4 regions of the Rahnella sp. AN3-3W3 genome follow, and region 1 is predicted to be linked to each of the others. Evidence: predicted binding sites of a transcription regulator. Region 1 holds the regulator's gene; each other region holds the start of a gene.
What was found. The regulator Fur, encoded in region 1, represses iron uptake genes when iron is present. The targets are predictions, from matches to a motif close to ATAATAATGAGAACNACTATCAA.
Positions count from the first base shown of each region.

Region 2: exbB (tol-pal system-associated acyl-CoA thioesterase) is a predicted target of Fur. The motif match lies at 1,233-1,255, and genes of this name have one in related genera.
Region 3: sodA (superoxide dismutase [Mn]) is a predicted target of Fur. The motif match lies at 1,655-1,677, and genes of this name have one in related genera.
Region 4: efeU (iron uptake transporter permease EfeU) is a predicted target of Fur. The motif match lies at 1,728-1,750, and genes of this name have one in related genera.

Region 1 is NZ_JYDG01000013.1:241,443-244,597, forward strand. Features, by position in the region: gene UC15_RS06445 (OprD family outer membrane porin) at 1-697, shown strand, start outside; gene chiQ (ChiQ/YbfN family lipoprotein) at 711-1,052, shown strand; gene fur (ferric iron uptake transcriptional regulator) at 1,236-1,691, opposite strand; gene fldA (flavodoxin FldA) at 2,005-2,532, opposite strand; gene UC15_RS06465 (methyl-accepting chemotaxis protein) at 2,941-3,155, shown strand, end outside.
Region 2 is NZ_JYDG01000014.1:95,960-99,114, reverse strand. Features, by position in the region: gene UC15_RS06915 (TRAP transporter substrate-binding protein) at 1-828, opposite strand, end outside; gene exbB (tol-pal system-associated acyl-CoA thioesterase) at 1,350-2,276, shown strand; gene exbD (TonB system transport protein ExbD) at 2,286-2,720, shown strand; gene garD (galactarate dehydratase) at 2,792-3,155, opposite strand, start outside.
Region 3 is NZ_JYDG01000118.1:27,727-30,881, reverse strand. Features, by position in the region: gene UC15_RS24125 (methyl-accepting chemotaxis protein) at 1-666, opposite strand, end outside; gene sodA (superoxide dismutase [Mn]) at 956-1,576, opposite strand; gene fdhD (formate dehydrogenase accessory sulfurtransferase FdhD) at 1,785-2,543, opposite strand; gene fdnG (formate dehydrogenase-N subunit alpha) at 2,773-3,155, shown strand, end outside.
Region 4 is NZ_JYDG01000019.1:26,857-30,011, reverse strand. Features, by position in the region: gene efeO (iron uptake system protein EfeO) at 1-764, opposite strand, end outside; gene efeU (iron uptake transporter permease EfeU) at 809-1,660, opposite strand; gene putP (sodium/proline symporter PutP) at 1,986-3,155, opposite strand, start outside.

The DNA of each region.
Region 1 (3,155 bases):
TGACTTCGTGCTGGAAGGCGCTTTTGGTCAGGCTAAAAGTTACGTCGATCAGTATTTTGCCAAAGCGTCTTACAAAATCGATCTGATGGGCAATCCGCTGACCACCAGCTACCAGTTCTACGGTGCGGAAGATCGCATCAGCAATAAGAACGATCCGAACAGCTTGTATGACGGGATGGCCTGGTTGCAGGCGCTGACTTTCGGTTACACCACCGGTCAGTTTAACTGGCGGCTGGAAGGTACGATGGTCAAAGCGGAAGGTAATCAGGGCTACTTCCTGCAACGTATGACCCCGACGTATTCCTCCTCCAACGGTCGTCTTGACGTGTGGTGGGATAACCGTTCGGACTTCAACGCCAACGGCGAGAAAGCGGTGTACGCCGGCGTACTTTACGATCTGGCGAAATGGGATCTGCCGGGCTTTGCCGTCGGGGGTTCTTACGTTTACGCGTGGGACGCCAAACCGAGTACCAACGCCGCTTATGACCAGAGCCAGCGTCTGAAAGAGAGCGCCTGGAGCCTGGATGCGCTTTACACCATTCAGGAAGGCCGCGCGAAGGGGACACTGTTCAAACTGCATTACACCCAGTACGACAACCACTCGGATATTCCGAGCTGGGGCGGGGGTTACGGCAACATATTCCAGGATGAAAAAGACGTGAAATTCATCGTTATTGCTCCATTCACTATTTTCTGAGGTCGTTATGTCGATGAATAAATTACTGATGATGGCAGTATCTGTTGTTCTGTTGGCAGGCTGTGCGCCAACGGCCGATCAGGCTCAGATTTCGCAAACGCGTGAAGACTACCGCGCGTGTATTAATTCTTCAGAAGGTAATCCGGACAAACTGGCGTCCTGTCAGGTGTTGCTGAACAAGCTGAAACAGGAAAAAGAACACCAGAAATTTGCGGAACAGGAAACAGTACGCGTGCTGGATTACCAGCGCTGTCTGACGGCGCGCAAAACCGGTGATGGTCAGGCATATGCGGCGGATTGCGGTAAAATCTGGCAGGAAATCACATCCAATAACGCGCCTGCAATGGCGAACTAATAGCAGATTTTTGTAAAAGCCTTAGCTGGCAAAATCATCATTATCAAAAGCGAAACCCCGGCTTGCCGGGGTTTTTTACGTCGGTAAGCGGCGTCTGTGTTCGGGGTGAAACGCAGACATAAAAAAACCGCTTTCCAGCGGTTAGTTTATTTAGAGTATTTGCGACAATCGAAGCTGTGCAAATTAATGCGCAGGTTTGTCATTGTGCAAAGATTCGTCTTCACGGCAGTCGCCTGCTTCACAGTGACCGTACAGGTACAGACTGTGGTTGGTCAGTTTAATGCCATGTTTTTTAGCAATCTCACGCTGACGACCTTCAATATATTCGTCACGGAATTCAATCACACGACCGCAATCCAGGCAGATCAGGTGATCGTGGTGATGTTGCTGAGTCAGTTCGAATACGGACTTGCCGCCTTCGAAGTTATGACGGGTGACGATACCAGCATCATCAAACTGGTTCAGAACACGGTAAACCGTGGCCAGACCAATTTCTTCGCCCATATCAATCAGTTGCTTGTACAGATCTTCCGCACTAACGTGATGACCTTCCGGCGCTTGCAGCACTTCCAGGATTTTGAGGCGCGGAAGCGTGACTTTTAAGCCGGCTTTCTTCAGTGCGGTGTTGTTGTCAGTCATGCGGATTCAGTCCTGTTACTATGTGCTAATCAAGTTGAGGCATGCAGCCTGTGGCATCGGCGGCACAAAATTGTTCGTTTACTGTTCTTCGTTTAAGGGAAGTGTGCCCATTCTCGTAAACGACAGCCTGTTAATAAAGATCACAAATTGCCTGTCACATTAATAATGCAACGACTTGATCGATAGAAAAAACAGATGAACTCAGTGTACCTTGATACGACCGAAAGTTACAATTTTGTAGCGGTTAAATTGTTAATTTCAGTAATAGTTTGGCCCTTCAATTGTAGAATAAATCCTCAGGGCCAACAGGGTTTTAGCCGATAATTTCTGAAAGGCTGAGTTCTTCTGTGATCTGTTTCACCCACGCATCAACACGTTCAGCGGTCAGTTCCGGCTGACGGTCTTCGTCAATTGCCAGTCCGATGAAGTGCTTATCATCTGCCAGGCCTTTGGATGCTTCAAAGTGGTAACCTTCAGTTGGCCAGTGTCCGACAATCACTGCGCCGCGTGGCTCAATGATATCGCGCACGGTACCCAGTGCATCGCAGAAATACTCGGCATAGTCTTCCTGATCGCCGCAGCCAAACAGGGCAACCAGCTTACCTTCGAAATCTATCTCTTCGAGCGACGGGAAAAAGTCATCCCAGTCACACTGCGCTTCACCGTAATACCAGGTTGGAATTCCGATCAGCAAAATATCGAATTTTTCCAGATCCTCTTTGCTGCTCTTCGCAATGTCATGCACCTCAGCCACATCTTTACCCAATTGTTTCTGGATCATTTTAGCGATGTTTTCGGTGTTACCTGTATCGGATCCAAAGAAGATACCTACAACGGCCATAAGATTATCTAACCTCTTGTTCTAAATGAAGTGCCCTGCATTGCAGGCAATAATAGCGAAGATGATACCAAACTCGCGAGGCGGAGAATATGCTTCTGCTCGCCTTCTTAACTGGGGAATAAGTTTATCGGGCAATATTTTAAAGTGTTATCGCCATCGTGTGCTTATCAACCACAGGGTTCCTGAGGTCATAAGCAAAGTGAAGAAATAAACCGGCTCCTTCCTTAAGTTTATGCATGTCCCGCCGATAGATGATGCGAGAGCAATCTCAACATAATAAAGAAATCGATGCCCGGAGAGGTGTTCAAACATGTCCGGGGGCGTAGGCCTGCTGGTTACCTGTTTTGATTCTCCGCATCCCCGTCAATCCTCAGACCAGAAACAGTCCTGTTTCGAGAGAGGCATATCGTGCAGTTTTTAAAAAATATTACCATCAGGGCCGCTTTATTAACCATTCTTGGCATCTTCTGCGTGATGTGGGCCGGTGTTTCCCTTTATACCGTCACATCACTTGGCACATTAACGCAAAATACCAGGAACAGTACCGAACTGGTCAACAACATGACGCTGATCAGCAAAGGCAACGATCAGTATTTCCGTACCGTGACGCGTCTGAGTCGTGC
Region 2 (3,155 bases), on a different contig from region 1:
ATAGGCTTTCCACAGTTCGCGTTGCTCGTCCTGTGCTTCTTTCGCCAGTTTGAGGATTAACTGCTGGTCTTCCGGTTTCAGTTTGTCCCATTTCACTTTCGAATACAGGAACAGCTCCGGAATGATGAAGTGACGGCTGTAGGTGTAGTTTTTTACCACCGGCAGATAGTTGTGGGCGACAAACGTCGGCGGGTTGTTTTCGGTGCCGTCGATAACTCCGGTCTGCATGCCGCTGAACACTTCACTGACGCCCATTGCCACCGGGTTTGCGCCCATGGCTTTCAGCGTCGCCAGCGCAATCGGGCTGCCTTGTACGCGGATTTTCATGCCGTGCAAATCTTCCGGTTTCACCACCGGCTCTTTGGTGATCAGGTTGCGCGTGCCGCCGTCCATCCAGCCGAGGAACACCAGACGGGAGTTCGGGTTGTTGGTGATTTTGTCGCCGATTTCTTTGCCAATCTGACCGTCGAGCACTTTGTGCATGTGGTCTTCATCGCGGAATATATAGGGCAGGGTGAAGACGTTTATCTCCGGTAAAATCGAGGCAACCGGTGTCATCGATACGCGGATAATATCCAGCGCGCCAAGCTGTGCCTGTTCAATTTCCTGCTTTTCATCCCCCAGAACACCGCCCGGGAACGTTTTGATTTCGAGGCGTCCGTCCGTTTGCTTTTGCAGCTTTTCGCCCATGTGCTGAACGGCGACGACGTTCGGATAGCCTTGCGGATGCACATCGGCGGCCTTCAGCGTTTGTGCGGATACACCCGCGGTAAATAAGAGGGTCGCGGAACTCAGGCAAAGGCTGAGAAGTGCTTTTTGCATTTTCATCAGTTTGTCTCCAGGGTACTCAGTAAGGGAAAGGTAAATGAGAGCAAGTGTTGATCAGAGCCAACGGAAGGTCCGGCCTGTTCATTATGAAAAATGTGTAAATAAGCTTTTAAATTATAGGGATACAAGCATTGCCGGTATGCGGTCTTCGCCTGAGTAAGCACCTTATCCTATTTTTTGCTGTGCGGTATTTGAGCATTATCACAAACTCGCAACAAATGTAAAAAGGTGTTACTTAATATTTAAAACGTTGTTTTGACTTAGGTAGTGAAGCTCAGATGATTGATTTACCGCGTGATTTTTATGGAAAGTGTGACGCAGGTTAAATTGTTCATCCCTTGTGCAAACACGAAAAACCTTGTCGTCTGTCAATGACACGCCAGCCTGCAGGCGCGACAATGTAAATAATAATGAGAACGACTATCAATTAGGCCTTTTTCTTTGATATCATTCGGCGTTATTCATTCTTTCTACACACTGATTCTGGCTGGAGGCGACGCGTGAAAACGGCTCGCAATAAGATGAAAGAGGCGACCTCATTACTGATGTCGTTGATGTTGGTTGCTGGCTTAAGCGGCAACGCGATGGCTGCACCTGCGACGCCGGCTGGACAAGCCGTCAATTCTGCAGCATCTCAACCGGCAGCGGCGGATGCCCCTGCACCGGCGAACAGTGATGCAACGCCAGCACCTGTGATGCAACCGACTCCGTCCGAAGCGACGCCTGTCATTCCTACCGATTTGTCTGTTATGGGCATGTATCACCACGCCGATGCGGTGGTGAAAACCGTCATGATTGGCCTGCTGCTGGCCTCTGTCGTCACCTGGGCGTTGCTGTTCAGCAAAGGTGCTGAAGTGTTCACTGGCAAACGCCGTATGCGCCGCGAGTTTGATGCGCTGTCTTCTGTCCGTACGCTGGACGAAGCCGCTGAGCAAGCCGAAAGCTTCGCCGCCAGCAGCATCAGCGCGCAGATGATCCGTGACGCACAGAATGAACTCGAGCTGTCAGCAGGTTCCACCGACAACAACGGCATCAAAGAACGTACCGGTTTCCGCCTTGAGCGCCGCGTCAGCGCAGCCGGCCGTTACATGGGCCGTGGCAACGGTATTCTGGCGACTATCGGGGCAATCTCTCCGTTCGTCGGCCTGTTCGGTACTGTGTGGGGCATCATGAACAGCTTCATCGGCATCGCGCAAACGCAGACCACTAACCTGGCTGTCGTGGCACCGGGCATCGCAGAAGCCTTGCTGGCGACCGCTGTCGGTCTGGTTGCCGCGATCCCTGCCGTGGTTATCTACAACATTTTCGCCCGTACCATTACCTCTTACCGTCATCAGGTTGGCGATGTAGCGGCGCAGATTATTCTGTTGCAGGGTCGTGATTTGGATCTGGCTGCCAGCAAAGGCGATGCGCCACGCGGTCAGACAGGTCAGTTACGCGTAGGGTAAGAACAGATTATGGCTATTCGGTTAAACGACGATATCGACGAAAGCGGTGAAATGCATGACATCAACGTCACGCCTTTCATCGACGTCATGCTGGTATTGCTGATCATCTTCATGGTTGCCGCACCGCTGGCGACCGTAGATGTGCGGGTTGATTTACCCGCCTCTACGGCGAAACAGCAGCCGCGTCCTGAGAAACCGATCTTCCTGTCGGTGAAAGCAGACAAACAGCTGTTCCTGGGCGACACGCCGGTCAACAGCGATAATCTGACCTCGATGCTGGATCAACGTACTCAGGGCAATAAGCAGAGCACGATTTTCTTCCGTGCGGATAAGACAGTGGATTACGAAACGCTGATGAAAGTGATGGATAACCTGCGTAAAGCCGGTTACCTGAAAGTCGGACTGGTTGGCGCTGAACAAACCGGTGCCGCTGCGGCGCAGTAAGTTTTCCTCCCGATCAGACGCACAAAAAAGGCCAGCGATGCTGGCCTTTCGTTTATCTGTAAAACCGAAATTCAGGTCACCGGCGCCGGGTTAAACACCGCCAGCGCATTATGGATGCCCCAGGTGTCTGACCAGGTTTTCTTGCGCCCGCTGGCGATATCGAGAATGAAGTGGAACAACTCCCAGCCCACATCTTCGATAGTCGCGTCGCCGGTCGCAATCGTACCGGCGTTGATGTCCATCAGATCGTGCCAGCGGTTAGCCAGCGTGGTGCGGGTCGCCATTTTAATCACCGGCACCGCCAGCAGGCCGTAAGGCGTACCGCGTCCGGTGGTAAAGACCTGCACGGTAATCCCGGATGCCAGTTGCTGTGTTCCGCAGACAAAATCACTGGCAGGCGTGGCAGCGTAGATCAGGCCTTTTTTGGTCGGACGC
Region 3 (3,155 bases), on a different contig from region 1:
ATTCGGTAACAGCAGCGCATTCAGCTTTTTGGCATTTGCTTGTGTGTCATCAATCGACTGCAACAGCTTGGCTTCGGATTCTTTGTTAATGCTCAGCAACAGGCCGCGCACGTTATAACGCACGCTGATCAGTTTCTGAATCACCTCAGCCAGAGAAAGACGGATGGAAGGATCGGCATCTTCCACGCGCAACTGATCCTGTAAACGCGTCACCACGGCTTCAGTTTCGGAGAGGTTCCAGCTCGCGCGAACGGCATCCTTCTTATCGACGGCCAGCTTAAAGGCGTCCTGAGCCTGCTGATATTCGTGGATTTTAACCGGCACCTGATTGAGTTCGGCCAGACTCGCTGCATCCCACTCCAGTTTGTCTTTCGACTGGGCAATCAGCTGCGAAAGTGCGCTGATTTTGTCCTGGTTTTGTTTGAGATAAGCGGGGTCATAATTGAGCTGATACAGCGTGCGGCTGAGACGGGCTTCGTTTAACAGCGCATTCATCTGATTGCTGAAATCGACTTTTTCAGCGCGCTGGCTGATGTCGTTAAATTTGATCATCCCTGCCACGGTGATGGCCGCGGTGATCAGAAGTACCAGCCCGAAGCCCAGACCCAGTTTGGTGCCGACCTTGAGATTATTCATCCACTGCGAAAGACCTGTTCCGTTGCTCATGTTCATTCTCCGTCGAACATCCCTTTAAAATTAATAAGTGATTTTGTGACGCCTTTGTGAACAACCTATCGGTGGACTTAAGAGAAACTTTATAGGGAGCGGCGCGTATTTTTGATTAATGCGAGCGGGATCGGATAAGGGCAGAGGGGAAATGAATAATTGGCAATAAAACAGTGATCAGGCTTAGGTCTTTACTCAATAAAGAGTACATAAAACGGACATAAAAAAGGCGGGTCAGTGACCCGCCATTGGCGAAAACATCGTGCCCGTTATGGGCGGTAAAGCGAAATTACTTCGCTTCAGCCAGACGTTTTGCTGCTTCGTCCCAGTTTACAACATCCCAGAAGGCTTTGATGTAATCAGGGCGTTTGTTCTGATATTTCAGGTAGTAAGCGTGTTCCCAAACGTCCAGACCCAGCAGCGGGTAACCGGATGCGCCTGAAACAGCTTCGCCCATCAGCGGGCTGTCCTGGTTAGCGGTAGAAACAACGGCCAGTTTGCCGTCTTTCAGAACCAGCCATGCCCAGCCTGAACCGAAACGAGTGGTTGCTGCTTTCTCGAAAGTTTCTTTGAAAGCTTCAACGCTGCCGAAATCGCGTTCGATAGCAGATTTCAGTTCGCCCTGCAGGGTGGTACCGGTTTTCAGACCTTTCCAGAACAGGCTGTGGTTAGCGTGGCCACCTGCGTTGTTACGCAGTGCAACTTTCTTGTCCGCAGGCACTTTGTCCAGGTTTGCGATCAGCTCTTCAACAGGAAGTTTTGCCAGTTCTGGCAGGCTTTCCAGTGCAGCGTTCGCGTTGTTCACGTAAGCCTGGTGGTGTTTAGAGTGATGGATTTCCATCGTTTCTTTGTCGAAATGCGGTTCGAGTGCGTCGTATGCGTAAGGCAGTGATGGCAGTGAATAACTCATATTCATCGTCTCCATAGTGTAGGGCGGCACCGTCATTGTGAGCACCGCGTAATCAGTCGGATCATTATAGTTAATTAAATGATATTGAAAATGATTATCTATGCTCCACCCTTTGTACGGGTACTCGTAAGCGCCTGTTATACGGGGCTTAGAACCAGATAACCGCAAACAATCCAAAATTGTCTAAAGGCACGTGAAGCTTAGAGGGTCAGCGTAACCGCTGCGGATGCGTATACACCGTTGCCCGTCCCGGTTTGCTGAAACCGACCAGCGTCAGGTTACATTTTTCGGCGACGTCTACCGCCAGCGTGGTGGCGGCGGAGACGGCAAACAGAATTTCGACACCGCACATCGCGGCTTTCTGCACCATTTCATAGCTGGCGCGGCTCGACACCAGCGCGGCACCGGATTGCCATTCACTTTGTTTTTCACGCAGGCCAAGCATTTTATCCAGCGCCACGTGACGTCCCACGTCCTCGCAGCCACCCAGTAAGTCGCCCTGCGAGGTTATCCACGCGGCGGCATGCGTACAGCCGGTCAGCTGACCGATTTCCTGCACGGATTTCAGCTGATTCAGCGCGTTATCCAGATTCGCCAGCTCAAACGTTTGGGTAAACGGCAGCGGGGCGAGCGGGCGGAACAAATCGCCTAACTGTTCGATGCCGCACACGCCGCAGCCGGTTCGGCCCGCCATGGCACGACGACGCTCTTTCAGCCCGGCAAAACGGCGGCTCGATAATTCGATGTTAACTTCAATACCGTTACAGTTTGGTGTTACGTCCAGCCCGAAAATATCTGTAGCCGATTCGATAATTCCTTCCGACAGCGAAAACCCCAGCGCAAAGGCTTCGAGATCTTTCGGCGACGCCATCATTACCACATGTGAAATCCCGTTATAGACCAACGCAACGGGCACTTCTTCTGCAATCCAGTCGTCTTCCAGTTCGCCAGGATGTGTGCGCTGCATCACCGGTTTTTGACTGGCTCCGATGATCTGAGTCACTTTTTTTATCATCTTTTTCGCTCAGTTCTTTTACTTGATGGACATCCATTGGCAATAACCTTATAAACATTCCGGCTACATAAGCCGTACAAACTGTCAGGACTTTAGGTCTTAATTTTACCGCTTCCGCATCTGCAACGGAAAGCGGCAATTTGAAAGCAATGTGTTAACAAATGATGGGAAGGAGTCTTTCATGCAAGTCAGCAGAAGACAATTATTCAAAATATGTGCGGGCGGTATGGCCGGCACTACCGCAGCATTATTGGGGTTTGCCCCGACAATCGCGCTGGCGGAAACCCGCCAATATAAACTGCTTCGCTCGCGTGAAACCCGCAACAACTGCACGTACTGCTCAGTCGGTTGCGGCATGTTGATTTACAGCCAGGGCGACGGCGCGAAAAACGTTACTGAAAATATCTTCCACGTAGAGGGTGACGCCGATCATCCGGTCAGTCGTGGCTCGTTGTGCCCGAAAGGCGCAGGCGTACTGGATTACATCCACAGCGAAGGCCGTCTGAGATATCCGGAATATCGCGCGCCCGGCGCCGATAAATGGCAGCGTATAAGCTGGGATGA
Region 4 (3,155 bases), on a different contig from region 1:
AAGGTCAGGTCAGTGATACGTTTTTGCAGATCAACCGTGTCGGTATACAGCTTGTCAGCAAAAGGCTCCGCGCCTTTGGTGGTTTTATCTGCGAAGAGGATTTTCTCCAGACGGTGGAAACCGGTGAAGTTTGGATCTTCCGCTTTTTTCTCGAAATCGTCTTCACGGGCATCAATGCTGCCGTCCAGATCTGAGAACAATTCCGCGATAGGCTCGATGCGCTCATAGTAAACGCGGGTGGATGCATACAGGGACTGCGCTTTCGCCAGGTCGCCTTTCTTAATGGCATCGGTGAACGCTTTGGTGTGGGAAACCAGTTCGCCAACCTGCTGAGTCACATACACTTTATATTCTGCAATCGGCCCGACCAGCGCCATCGCGTCCGGTTTAGCGGAAGCCGCCGCGCCTTCTGCGGTCACGGTCAGTTTGCCCTTCGGATTGCTCAGCAAGCCGCAGGTCATGTCATATTCGCCCGGCTCCAGATTGGCAGTCATTTTCTGAGTGAAGCCCGGCGCGACGTTTTCACGCTCTTCCACCACCATCACGCCTTTCAGAATTTCCCATTCCAGGTTCTTCTGGCTGTCGTTGTGGATAACAAACTGTGTTTTACCGGCCGGGACGCTGAGCGCCATCGGTTCACACTGTTTATCATTCACAGTAATTTTGACCTGACGAACGTCGGCTGCCAGTACGTTTGCGCTCAGCGCAAAAGCCGGCAGAGACAGCAGTGCAATCTGTAAAGCTTTACGGCGAAAATGTGGCATGTACAACTCCATGGCAAAGGCAAGGTGATGAAAAATCGATGAAATCAACGTGGTGTTTTTTGCCCGGCAGAGGCCGCGGCGGCCACAGAGGATTTTCCCTGAGGCATAAAAAAGAAGAACAGCGCCGGGATCAGGTACAGGAAATAGACCAGCACTTCGCTCACACTTGGCGCTTCCTGATAACCAAACATCCCTTCCAGCAAGGTGCCGAACAGGGAATGCGTGGAGAGCGTATTGCTTAAATCAAAAGCAATGTCCTGCAAACCGTTCCACAACCCCGCTTCGTGGAACGCGCGGATCGCACCCGCCGCCAGACCGGCCGCAACGAAGAGGATAAACAGGCTGGTCCACTTGAAAAATTTAGCCAGATGCAGTTTCACACCGCCGTAGTAGATGAGGAAACCCAGCACGATGGCCGCGCCCAGCCCCAGCATGGCGCCAATCGGCGCTGCGATTCCTACGTCTTGCTGGAAAGCCGCCAGCAGGAAAAACACCGATTCCAGGCCTTCACGCGCGACAGCAAAGAACACCATCGCCACCAGCGCCCAGCCCTGCCCGCGCCCGGAACTGAGCGCGTTATCAATCGCGCCTTCCAGATGCACCTTGATGGAACGCGACACTTTGCGCATCCAGAACACCATATAAGTCAGAATGCATACCGCGACCACGGCGACGATGCCTTCAAATAATTCCTGCTGCTTTTGCGGAAATTCACCGGTGGTGGCGTTGATGAACAGACCCAGCGCCAGACATAACGCCGCAGCAACGAACACGCCAATCCAGACCACACCGAGCCACTGCCCGCGTTGCGTCCGTTTTAAATAGCTGGCGATCAGGCTGACAATCAGCGCCGCTTCCAGCCCTTCGCGAAACATAATGAGAAACGGAACGAACATAGCGATAACTCCTGACCCCGTGAATCGGCAAAAACTGTAAGGGCTCTGTAAAGAAAAGTAAAAAGAAACGATAGTGATTATCATTCTTGCCAAAAGAAATACAAGAGGCAACCGACCCTTTTTTGCAGGCGTCCGTGGAAATGCGCATGAAATGACAGTGCGGGACTTTCTTTAATGAAACGTCTGGTGAAACACGTGATGTGAAGCGTGATGAAAAGTGTGGCGGGAGAGTCAGATAAACGGGGTCAGACGACCCCGTTCGGCATTGTTGTAACGGCTAAAAAATCGTTACGGCAAAATGTGTTACGGCTATAAAGGCCGCGTGTTAAATGGTGTTGTATTCTGCTTCCGCCGTCGTGAAACGCTCTTCCACCGCAGCAGAAGGTTTACGTCCCATCAGGCTGACAATCCAGATAGCCAGCGAGGCGAAGATAAAGCCCGGAATGATTTCATACAGTTCAGCCCAGCCGTATTGTTTCCACAAGATAACCGTGGCCGCACCGACGATCATGCCCGCGAGTGCGCCGTTACGCGTCATGCGTTTCCACATCACCGAAATCAGGATAACCGGACCAAACGCCGCACCGAAACCGGCCCACGCGTAACTCACCAGACCCAGCACCCGGTTTTCAGGATTGGCAGCCAGCGCAATCGCCACCAGCGCAACGACCAGCACCATCAGACGACCAATCCAGACCAGTTCACGCTGACTCGCGCCTTTACGCAGGAACGCTTTGTACAAGTCTTCGGTGATCGCACTCGAACATACCAGCAGCTGGCAGCTCAGGGTACTCATCACCGCCGCCAGAATGGCTGACAGCAAAATACCGGCGATCCACGGGTTGAACAGGATTTTCGCCAGTTCGATGAACACGCGCTCACCGTTTTGGGTCACGTTGCCCGCTTCACCCGGATTATTGCTGAAGTATGCAATCCCGAAGAAGCCCACTGCGATGGTGCCGGCCAGACACAGAATCATCCAGGTCATACTGATGCGACGTGCGCTGCGGATAGTGTGATGAGAATCGGCGGCCATGAAACGCGCCAGAATGTGCGGCTGACCAAAATAGCCCAGTCCCCAGCCCAGCAGTGACAAAATCGCCACCAGATTCATGCCCTTAAACATATCGGTGTACTCAGGGTTTTTGGCCTTGATCACCATCATCGAGGTATCAATGCCGCCCACGGCGAGGATAACGATCACCGGCGTGAGGATCAGCGCGAAAATCATCAGGCTGGCCTGCACGGTATCTGTCCAGCTGACCGCCAGAAAACCGCCGATAAAGGTATAAATGATGGTCGCTGCCGCACCGGCCCACAGCGCCGTCTGATACGTCATGCCAAAGGTGCTTTCAAACAGACGCGCACCGGCCACGATGCCGGAAGCGCAATAAATGGTGAAGAACACCAAAATCACGATTGCCGAGATAATACGCAGCAGCTTGCTGGAATCTTCAAAACGATGGGTGAAGTAATCCGGCAGCGTCAGTGCGTT